DNA from 3 places in the Paenibacillus sp. FSL R5-0341 genome. Region 1 is predicted to be linked to each of the others. Evidence: riboswitches for the same ligand, from Rfam matches in the RefSeq annotation. Region 1 holds a riboswitch; each other region holds the start of a gene.
What was found. Region 1 has a riboswitch for S-adenosylmethionine ahead of mmuP (S-methylmethionine permease). Riboswitches for the same ligand answer to the same signal wherever they lie in the genome.

Region 1 (3,189 bases):
TCCTCATTCTCCAGCATCTCTGCACGTACCGAAGTAGCTTCTACAAGCTGATCTGTCGGGCTTTCTCTCCCTACTAAACCACTCTGTACTTCTGCCCATACGTCATCTCTCGCCTTTGCAGCCAGCTCCACCGTCTTGCCAATCAGGTCTAACGCTTCCTGCTCTCCAATTCCTCTCTTGCAGAAGCCATCCACCGTCGCCTGATAACTGGATGTAATCGCACAGTCGGCTCCTGCTCGGAAATAATCCGCATGGACCTGAACGATAACATCCGGATTCTCAAGTAATACACGAGCAGACCATAACGGGTCGTCCAGATCACATCCATGCTGTTCGAGTTCCGTTGCCAGCGCTCCATCCAGAATCATGACCGGATGTTCACGAAGGATCTGTTCTATGGGATTAATCTGTTTTGCTTGCGTCATGTACTTGTCCTCTTTTCTTGTTCGCACGTTCTGTCAGATAATAAGCGGCGTAACACACTGCGATAAATGGAACCCCACAATACAGCGCAATTCGCTGTGTCGGGTCAAAAGCAATACCTATGCATGAAGCCAAGCATAATATAAATGAAACAATCGGTACCACGGGGTACAACGGTGTGCGATAAACCAGATCTTTGACCGCATGTCCTTCCCGGATATATTGTCTGCGGAACATGTATTGGGAGGCACTGATGCTCATCCATACCGCAACGACAGCCAGACCTGAAATAGAAACCAGTGTAATATACACGGTACCTGGTGCAATGATGCTCGACAGCAACGCCAGCGCACCACCGACCATACTGATCAGAAGTGCATTCAATGGTACTCCGCGTTTGGTTAATTTGGCAAACCAAGGGGAGATCGTTTTTTTATCAGCCAGAGACCAGAGCATCCGTGAAGATGCATATAGGCCTGAATTGGCAGCAGAGAGAATCGCCGTCAGAATAACAAAGTTCATAATGTCTGCTGCATAGGGTACACCCACCCGCTCCATTACCGCTACAAACGGACTTTCCAGTACACTGGCATCCGACATGGGCAGCAAGGCCGACAAGATAACAATCGTTCCGATGAAGAAAATAACCAAGCGCCACAGCGTCGTATGAATCGCTTTGGGTATCGTCTTTTCCGGATTTTCCGTCTCCCCTGCGGCAATCCCGATTAACTCGGTGCCCGAGAATGCAAAGTTTACTGCAAGCATGGTCATCAATATCGCTGTAGCCCCATGAGGGAACCATCCGGATGCCGTAATATTCGATAGGAATGGAGCCGGTTCAGAGTCTGCCATCGGAATAATGCCGAACATGGCTGCGCCACCGATTAGAATGAAGATTACGATGGTCACTACTTTTACAGAGGAGAACCAGAACTCGGATTCCGCAAACAATTTCACCGTCAATGCATTGAACAGGAAGATCATTAGTGCAAAGAGCGCGCTCCATATCCATACGTTTACCGATGGGAACCAGCGCTGCATCAGCAGTCCGGCGGCTGTAAATTCGGAGCCAAGCGCAACAGTCCAGGTTAACCAGTACAACCAAGCCACTGTGTAGCCGGTTGCTGGTCCGATATATTTAGCTGCATAACTATGAAATGCTCCCGTCTCCGGCATATGAACAGATAGTTCACCCAGACAGAGCATCACCAGATATACGACGATCGCTCCGATCAGGTAGGACAGAATGGTTCCCAGTGGTCCCGCCTGCTGAATCGTATAACCGGAGCTGAGGAATAATCCCGTTCCAATGACTCCTCCGAGAGAGAGCATGACCACATGCCGTGCCTGCATTTTCCGCTGAAAATGCCCTTTGTCGTTGTTGTTCTCCATACCTGCTGCTCCCCTACTTCTTCATCCAGAAAAAACAAAAAAGACCCACTCTTCCTAAAGAGTGCGCCGTTACTGACAAATAAAAACAAACGCTCCTATCTATCAGGCTTTCACCCGCTGGAATTAGCACAGTATCCTTCAGATCTGTTGCTGAGGTTTCTAAGGGCCAGTCCCTCCACCTCTCTGGATAAGAAAATGATTTTTTACTAATATAGCGATCTATCATGAATGTGTCAACATTTAAATAATAAATGTCCCACGCTGCACTATTCGGTGGAAGACCCCGGATTGGTGATGGTGATCTTCACATCATACGTAATCGGCACGGTGCTGAAGATTTGGTCCCAATCATCTTTGATTTTCTTCCATGTTTTGGGCTCTTTGATACGCAAGCTATCCCGAAAATCCGCAACATCCACTTTATAGGTATGCTGGAGTTTATATAACACCTGTCGAATCTGTTGTTCAGCCAGTTCAGCAAATTCCTTTTCCAGTTCTCTGAGGTAAGCACCTTTTTCCTCTTCCTCAGGAGCACGCCAATCCTCCATCAGCCAGCCTTCAGATTCAGTCTTTACATGGAATGAAATATCATTCCCCACCACCTTTGGGGTGATTTTCACTTTTTTCTTCTTCATTTCGTATAACACAGTGAACCCTTCTTTGTTGTGTGTTTTTAAGACGCCCCCCTTTTTTTGGGGATTGAGCCATGATAATCCTTCCAAATCCGTTTGACTAAGTTCCCCGATGAACTTGGTTGTTTTTCCATCAAAGATGCTGCCCCCTGAGAACTTGTCCTCCCCATCGGAGTTTAATACATTCTGGAGCAGGAAGCTCGATCCGGACTGCATTTGAGCGTCTAACTTAGATAGCAGAACCGGATCAAGTATTTTATTGGATATATAAGAATTGTTCGTAATGCCTGTGAGATAAAATGCTGGTATTCGTGAAGGGTCCTGTGATGTCAGCACATCCACTGCACGACGATGACTAATTAACACCAGACAGTTGGGGCGAATATCATTATCTCGAAGAACAAAATCAAGCAGTTGGTCCAAACCATATTTTTTAGCAATATCCTTGGAAACGACGATTACCTTCAGATGATGTCCTATGAGAGGCCGATCCCGCCTTAACGCAAACTGGCGGAAGATTTGCAACAAGGAGTCTCCGGAAAGCTGTTCATTGGCATAGGATGTTTTGCCGGAAGAAGGCGAACCGGATTGCTGACTCGATTGACTGTTGGAGTAGCCCGGAGCGATCTGCACCGTAGCAGTCAAATAGTTCTTCTTGGGATATGAGCCTCCCTGAGCAGCGATGTCTTTCTCGAATTCAGTCTCTTTGCCGACATCGATTCCAAGACCAACATAGAGACTT
Region 2 (3,189 bases), 270 kb from region 1:
ATTTTTTTCATGTGGCATCCGCATTATTGCACATCCATCATGTTATCTATGTGTTATTTCCTGGTGAAAAATGTAACCAAGCGATCTCCAGCCATCTGGAGAATTTGCACTAGAATGATCATCGACACTACGGAGATGATCATGATTTCATTTTGATAACGATAGTATCCATAGTTAATTGCCAGTGTTCCCAGGCCTCCACCACCAACCATGCCCGCCATCGCCGTATAGGAGACGAGCGTAACGATGGTAATCGTTATACCAGCAAGCAGGCCAGGTAATGCCTCAGGCAGTAACACCCGTCTTACAATCTGTCCGGTCGATGCGCCCATCGCCTGTGCCGCCTCAATGACACCCCGATCCACTTCACGCAGCGTGTTCTCCACCAAACGGGCGAAATAAGGAGCTGCTGAAATCACCAAAGGAGGTATAACGCCGAGCACCCCAGTAGCTGTACCGACGAGTGTACGAGTGAATGGAATAAGAGCAACAATCAATATGATGAATGGGACTGAGCGCAAAATATTAACAATCAGGGATAGTATCGTGTACACTGCCCGTGACTTAATCGAAGCAGAACGGGCTGTCATGAACAGCAGAACTCCGAGCGGTAAACCTAAGATAACGGTAAACAAGCCTGATACACCCAAAATTTGCAGTGTCTCTATGGAAGCTTTACCAACCTCTTCCCAACGTACGGTTGAAAAATCCATCTAACGTAGCACCTCCACATCAAGTCCCTCTGCGGTTAATTCGGATATCGTCCGTTCAATCGCATCTGACTCACCCTCGAACCGAACGGTCAGTTGCCCATAAGGAACCTGTTTGATCGTAGAGATCGTACCTTGCAGGATGGCAAAATCTACACCTGTCTTGCGTACCGTTCTGGACAAAATCGCTTCATACGTTTTATTACCCAGAAAGGATATCTTCACAAGTTTGGAAGCAGCACCTGCCTGCAATTCAACGCTTGCATTCACCAGAGCGGTCTCTTCCAGAGCAAGTCCAGCTTCATGGTCACGCATCGTGAAGTCCCGCGTAATGGCGTGCTGCGGCTTCAGGAATACTTCTGTTACAGGCCCCTGTTCCACAATGCCACCTTGATGAATGACAGCAACCTTGTCGCAGATGTTCTGGATAACGTGCATCTCATGTGTAATCAGCACAATCGTGAGGTTGTATTTTTCATTAATGTCGAGCAATAACTTCAGGATTGAATTCGTCGTCTGCGGATCAAGTGCCGAAGTAGCCTCATCACAGAGAAGTACATTCGGATCACTTGCAAGCGCTCTTGCAATCCCAACACGTTGTTTCTGTCCACCAGATAATTGGGCCGGATATTTACTGCTATGGTGCTCCAGGCCAACCAAAGTAAGCATTTCCTTCACTTTGCGATCAATGGCTTCCTTGGGTGTATTCACAAGTTTTAGTGGAAAAGCCACATTGTCATATACCGTTGCCGAGGATAGCAGATTAAAGTGTTGAAAAATCATGCCAATCTTGCGTCTCTGTTGCTGCAACTCAGTTTTGCTCAGGTCAGTCAAGTTGATCCCGTCAACCCATACTTCACCCTCCGTTGGACGTTCCAACAAATTAATACAGCGAATCAGTGTACTTTTGCCCGCTCCGGAATGGCCAATGACGCCATAAATTTCACCCTTGCGGATGCTCAAATCCAGATTGGATAACGCTGTTGTGGCTTTTGCCCCTTTACCATACGTCTTTGTTAATCCTTTTAATTCAATCAATAGCACTTGCCCCTTCCTACCACCTACATGTATCTTTACCCGAAAGAAAGGAAAACTCCCCTTTACGTACAAAAAAAAGAAGAGCCCCTTTGCAGATACAAAGACGGCTCTTCACGTGAATTTACCTTCTCATCTGCCAAAATCGTGTCTTGCACCATTTTGTAGGAATTAGCACCTAACATCTATAACGAATGACACATGTGTCATTCATTATAAATCGGTTGCCGGGCTTCATCGGGCCTGTCCCTCCGCCGCTCTCGATAAGAAATATGAGGTTGTAAGATTCTATAAGTTCATGTAGTTCATGTTATATACTGTTCAATAGTTCAGAAACTTCTGTAAAAATAACGATATTCATGTACCATTCGGTATGAAACTCAGTATAATCCAAGTATTCCGATTTGTCAAAGGGAATTATTTCATTTTATTTACTGCGTTAACGTTTCTTACCTTGCTTAAGCCATATCTGATTAATGTAGCCGTATGAAGTACTTAACGTTTCACATACCATATCCACGCCCTGACGCATTTCATGCACATGCTGATCCAGATCCTCCAACTTCACTTTCCCTTGCAACGTCTGGTGTAACTGCCACAAATCATCATGCATTTCAGAGTTCATGTAGTGAATTTCCATGTTACGTCGTTTACGCAGCTTGCTCATCGGTTCACGATATGAATCCTTGATCTGAATCAATCGCAAGGCAAGGTCATGATGCTGCGTCGCATAATCGAACTGCCTTAACACGGTAAAATAAGAAAAATGTGCTTTTGTATTTGAGGTATTCAGTTCGAATATTTCATTTAATACGGTGCCGACTTTATCCAGAATGGCAAAACAACGGATGAAGCCATCTTTATAAAAATAAACATATCGGGCATACTCGGCTTTCTCGGCCTGCGTCATATCGTCCGTAGAGCCTGCAACGACCTTTTTGCGAAAATGAGCAGCAGCGAAACAGCTTTGCTCCAGTTCATCCAGCGAGGAGATGAGTCCCTGCGTCCACACATACAGTTTCCGATAGTCATGCGTGGGATCATGGTCCACATGCATTTGTCGCTGAAACAGCTCAAGCGTATGCGCCATAGAATCCATCGCTTTCTTCAATAACCCTTCGTTTATACGTGGCTTTTCTCCCAGCAATGTTCGCAGCATAACTAACCTCCTCTTTTCCACATCAACAAGGATTCATCACCATCATACTTAAACCATTCCGAGTATACGTGTAATTGCTGCTTGCCATAGGTTGCCCTGATCCCCCTGACATCAAACAAAGTCCACCTGTCCAATGATGTACATCACTGGATGGTGGACTTTCAAATTTAGCCCAAGAGTCGTTCCAACCTCAACGAAATTTAGAAACGATTAGCCGGGCGATGCAGCTTGTACACTAAGAAACTCATATACGTTAAAACCCCGAACAATATGGCGATATCCAGC
Region 3 (3,189 bases), 2.8 Mb from region 1:
AGCTTCAACATCGGTAATCATCATCAGTGGATTGGTTGGTGTCTCGATGAATACAGCTTTTGTATTCGGCTGACGAACATTCTCCAGTGCTGCAAGGTCATTCGTGTCCACATAACTTGCAGTTACGCCGAAACGGGACAAGATGCGTTCAAGCAGACGATAGGTTCCGCCATACAGATCCAGCGATACAATCAGATGATCCCCTTGACCAAACATGGCAAAGATGGTTTGCAGCGCGGCCATACCCGAGCTACAGGCGAACCCTGCATCACCGGACTCCAGCGCTGCGGCTGCTTCTTCCAACACTTTGCGTGTTGGGTTGGTCGTACGAATATAATCAAACCCCGTGCTTTGTCCAAGCTTCGGGTGGCGAAACGCAGTGGATTGATAGATCGGAAAGTTAATGGCGCCTGTTACCGGTTCATTGATGGACCCAATTTGTGCTAAGCGGCTTTCGATTTTCAACTTGTTGTTGTCTTCCATTGCTGCATCCTCCTGTAATCTCGATTAGATTTGCGGGCCAATATCGTAAGGTGTTTCTTGATACACATAGTAATTGAGCCAATTAGAGAATAATAAGTTGGCATGAGCGCGCCAAGTAGCCGGTGGCACACGGGAAGGATCATCATTCGGATAATAATGTCTAGGCAGCGCGATATCCAACCCTTTCGCTGCATCCCGGTCATACTCCCATTTTAATGAGAAGGGGTCATACTCGGCATGTCCTGTGGCAAAAATCTGTTTGCCGTCTTTGGTAGCAACCAGGAAAATACCGGCTTCTTCGGATTCAGCCAAAATCTCTAAATTCTCATTCTTTTCAATATCTTCACGTCTCACTTCCGTATGACGGGAATGTGGAACGTTGAATACTTCATCGAATCCACGCAACAACGGAACATGAGGCTTGTTGATCGTATGCGGGAAGACGCCAAAACACTTTTCATCAAGCGCAACCTTGGGTACGTCAAAATGATGGTACAAACCTGCCTGGGAAGCCCAACATATGTGCAGAGTTGAAGTCACATTGGTTTTGGTCCATTCGAAGATCTCCTGGATTTCATTCCAATAGTTCACATCTTCGAAATCCATCTGTTCCACAGGGGCACCCGTAATGATCATGCCATCGAAACGACGATGTTCAATCTCATCGAAGGTTTTATAGAACAAATCCAAATACTCCTGTGACGTATTCTTCGACGTATGGGATTTCGGATGCACCAGAACGACATCCACCTGAATGGGTGTGTTTCCCACCAGACGAAGTAATTGTGTTTCGGTCGTTTCCTTCGTAGGCATCAGGTTTAATATAGCGATACGGAGTGGACGAATATCCTGCTTGTATGCAGAAGTTTCATCCATGACGAAGATATTCTCTCCTTCAAGTACTTCTTTTGCTGGTAGAGTATCGGGTATTTTGATTGGCATGGTAAGTCTAACTCCTCCTTGTGCATAAATAGATGCAGCCACCGCTGGCTTGATGTCTTCACATCAATACAGTTATAGGCTGCCATGAGCTTGTCTCCAAACATTGAATTGAAGTTCCATCCAAAGTTACGACAATCTCAAGTTCCTTAGCGAAAATCACTGCTGAGAAGTCGGGGCATATGACAAAGACCTTCCTCGGATTTCGAGAAAGGTCATATGTAAATAGATATGCGCCTCTCTCATCTCTCAGTTACAACAGTGTCACTCGGACACTTGGTCGCTGCAAGAATTAGCACCGTGCGGTATACCGCCGGTTGCCGGGTTTCATCGGGCCAGTCCCTCCACCTACTCTTGATAAGATTTCGCTGTATTAAGTTTTAATTTAATATGGTTCACCGTCTACTTTATTACATTAATGCCATCACGTCAAGTTGCAGTTCTACGTCTGCATTCCAGATCGGAACCGTTCATCATCCGTTGTCATACACTGCCTCAGGGCGCGAAATAGACACATTTTTGCGCTTGAAAGCACCCTGTACCAGCGGTATACTAAACAAGGTGTTATAAACCCTTATGTGAGAGGTGACATATTAAATGGATGGCGACCCGAGGCCTGACTGGCAGCCGAATTCCGACAAACTGCATAGAGAATTGACATCAGCATGCCGGCAGCGGGACGTGACTTCCGTTTGATTATATAGTGAACGCAGCCCTGATCTCCAGGCTCCGCTGCCGACCGGCTGATTTGTTCTTTTTGCGCCCATAATGATAATATCCGCCAGGTTGGCGGGTGCAGAAGGAGTAGATTAACGATGAAAATCCGGTTGGTTAACAACGGTGTATTTATTCCGGTGGACGACATTCAGCAGGCGCTGACTCCACCAGCGGAAGGATTTTACTGGATTGATGCGGACGTAGATGATTTGGCGGTACTTCAGCCGCTGTTCTTGATGCATGATCTGGCAGTGGAAGACTGTCTCAGTGATGAAGAACAACGTCCGAAGATTGAAATTTATGAGAACCATTACTTTATTGTGATTAATAGTATTCGTTTCGATGATGAAGAGATATTTCTACGTGCGGTGAACTTGTTCCTCGGCAGACATTTCATCATTAGTGTTACGAAGCAGAAGGTCAGCGAATTGCGCACACTGAAACCCATCCTGTGGGAACAGGAAATCAGCACACCGGATCGTCTGCTCTACTTGCTGGTTGACTTGATTGTTGATAATTATTTCACCGTAGGTGACCGAATTGAAGCCCGGATCGAGAAGCTTGAGGAAGACATTCTGATGCACACCAAAAAGTCACATCTGAATGAAATCATCGGGCTGCGCAGTGAGATTCTGTGGCTGAAGAAAGTGCTCGGACCTCAGAAAGAGGTTATTAACACACTGAACAAAAAAGATCTGCGTCTCATTGATGATCAGCTGCAAAAGTATTTCAGTGACATCTATGAGAATGCTGTAAAAATATCTGAAACCTTTGAAACATATCGCGACCTGATGGGCAACTTACGAGAAGCCTACCAATCCAGTATTGCGAATCGGGCGAATGAGATCATGCGTGTGTTTACCGCCATTACCACGGTCTTCATGCCGCTGACGGTCATTACCGGTATCTACGGCATGAACTTTACGAATATGCCAGAGCTTAACTGGAAATACAGCTATTTTGTTGTGATTGGCCTGATGGTCACACTGGGCCTGAGCATGTTCTTCATTTTCCGCAAAAAAGACTGGGTATGAACTAGAATGAAATGAA

Region 2: another riboswitch for S-adenosylmethionine. It lies ahead of MKX75_RS24070 (methionine ABC transporter ATP-binding protein); the one in region 1 lies ahead of mmuP (S-methylmethionine permease).
Region 3: another riboswitch for S-adenosylmethionine. It lies ahead of metA (homoserine O-succinyltransferase); the one in region 1 lies ahead of mmuP (S-methylmethionine permease).

The regions. Positions count from the first base shown of each region.
Region 1 covers NZ_CP150241.1:5,632,799-5,635,987, forward strand. Annotated here, with positions in the region: gene mmuM (homocysteine S-methyltransferase) at 1-425, opposite strand, end outside; gene mmuP (S-methylmethionine permease) at 403-1,815, opposite strand; SAM riboswitch class I at 1,908-2,009, opposite strand; gene MKX75_RS25380 (Ger(x)C family spore germination protein) at 2,082-3,189, opposite strand, start outside.
Region 2 covers NZ_CP150241.1:5,365,613-5,368,801, forward strand. Annotated here, with positions in the region: gene MKX75_RS24065 (methionine ABC transporter permease) at 54-713, opposite strand; gene MKX75_RS24070 (methionine ABC transporter ATP-binding protein) at 714-1,748, opposite strand; SAM riboswitch class I at 1,875-2,015, opposite strand; gene MKX75_RS24075 (Cthe_2314 family HEPN domain-containing protein) at 2,185-2,904, opposite strand; gene MKX75_RS24080 (heme A synthase) at 3,105-3,189, opposite strand, start outside.
Region 3 covers NZ_CP150241.1:1,905,589-1,908,777, reverse strand. Annotated here, with positions in the region: gene MKX75_RS08740 (PLP-dependent transferase) at 1-483, opposite strand, end outside; gene metA (homoserine O-succinyltransferase) at 508-1,425, opposite strand; SAM riboswitch class I at 1,662-1,786, opposite strand; gene corA (magnesium/cobalt transporter CorA) at 2,238-3,173, shown strand.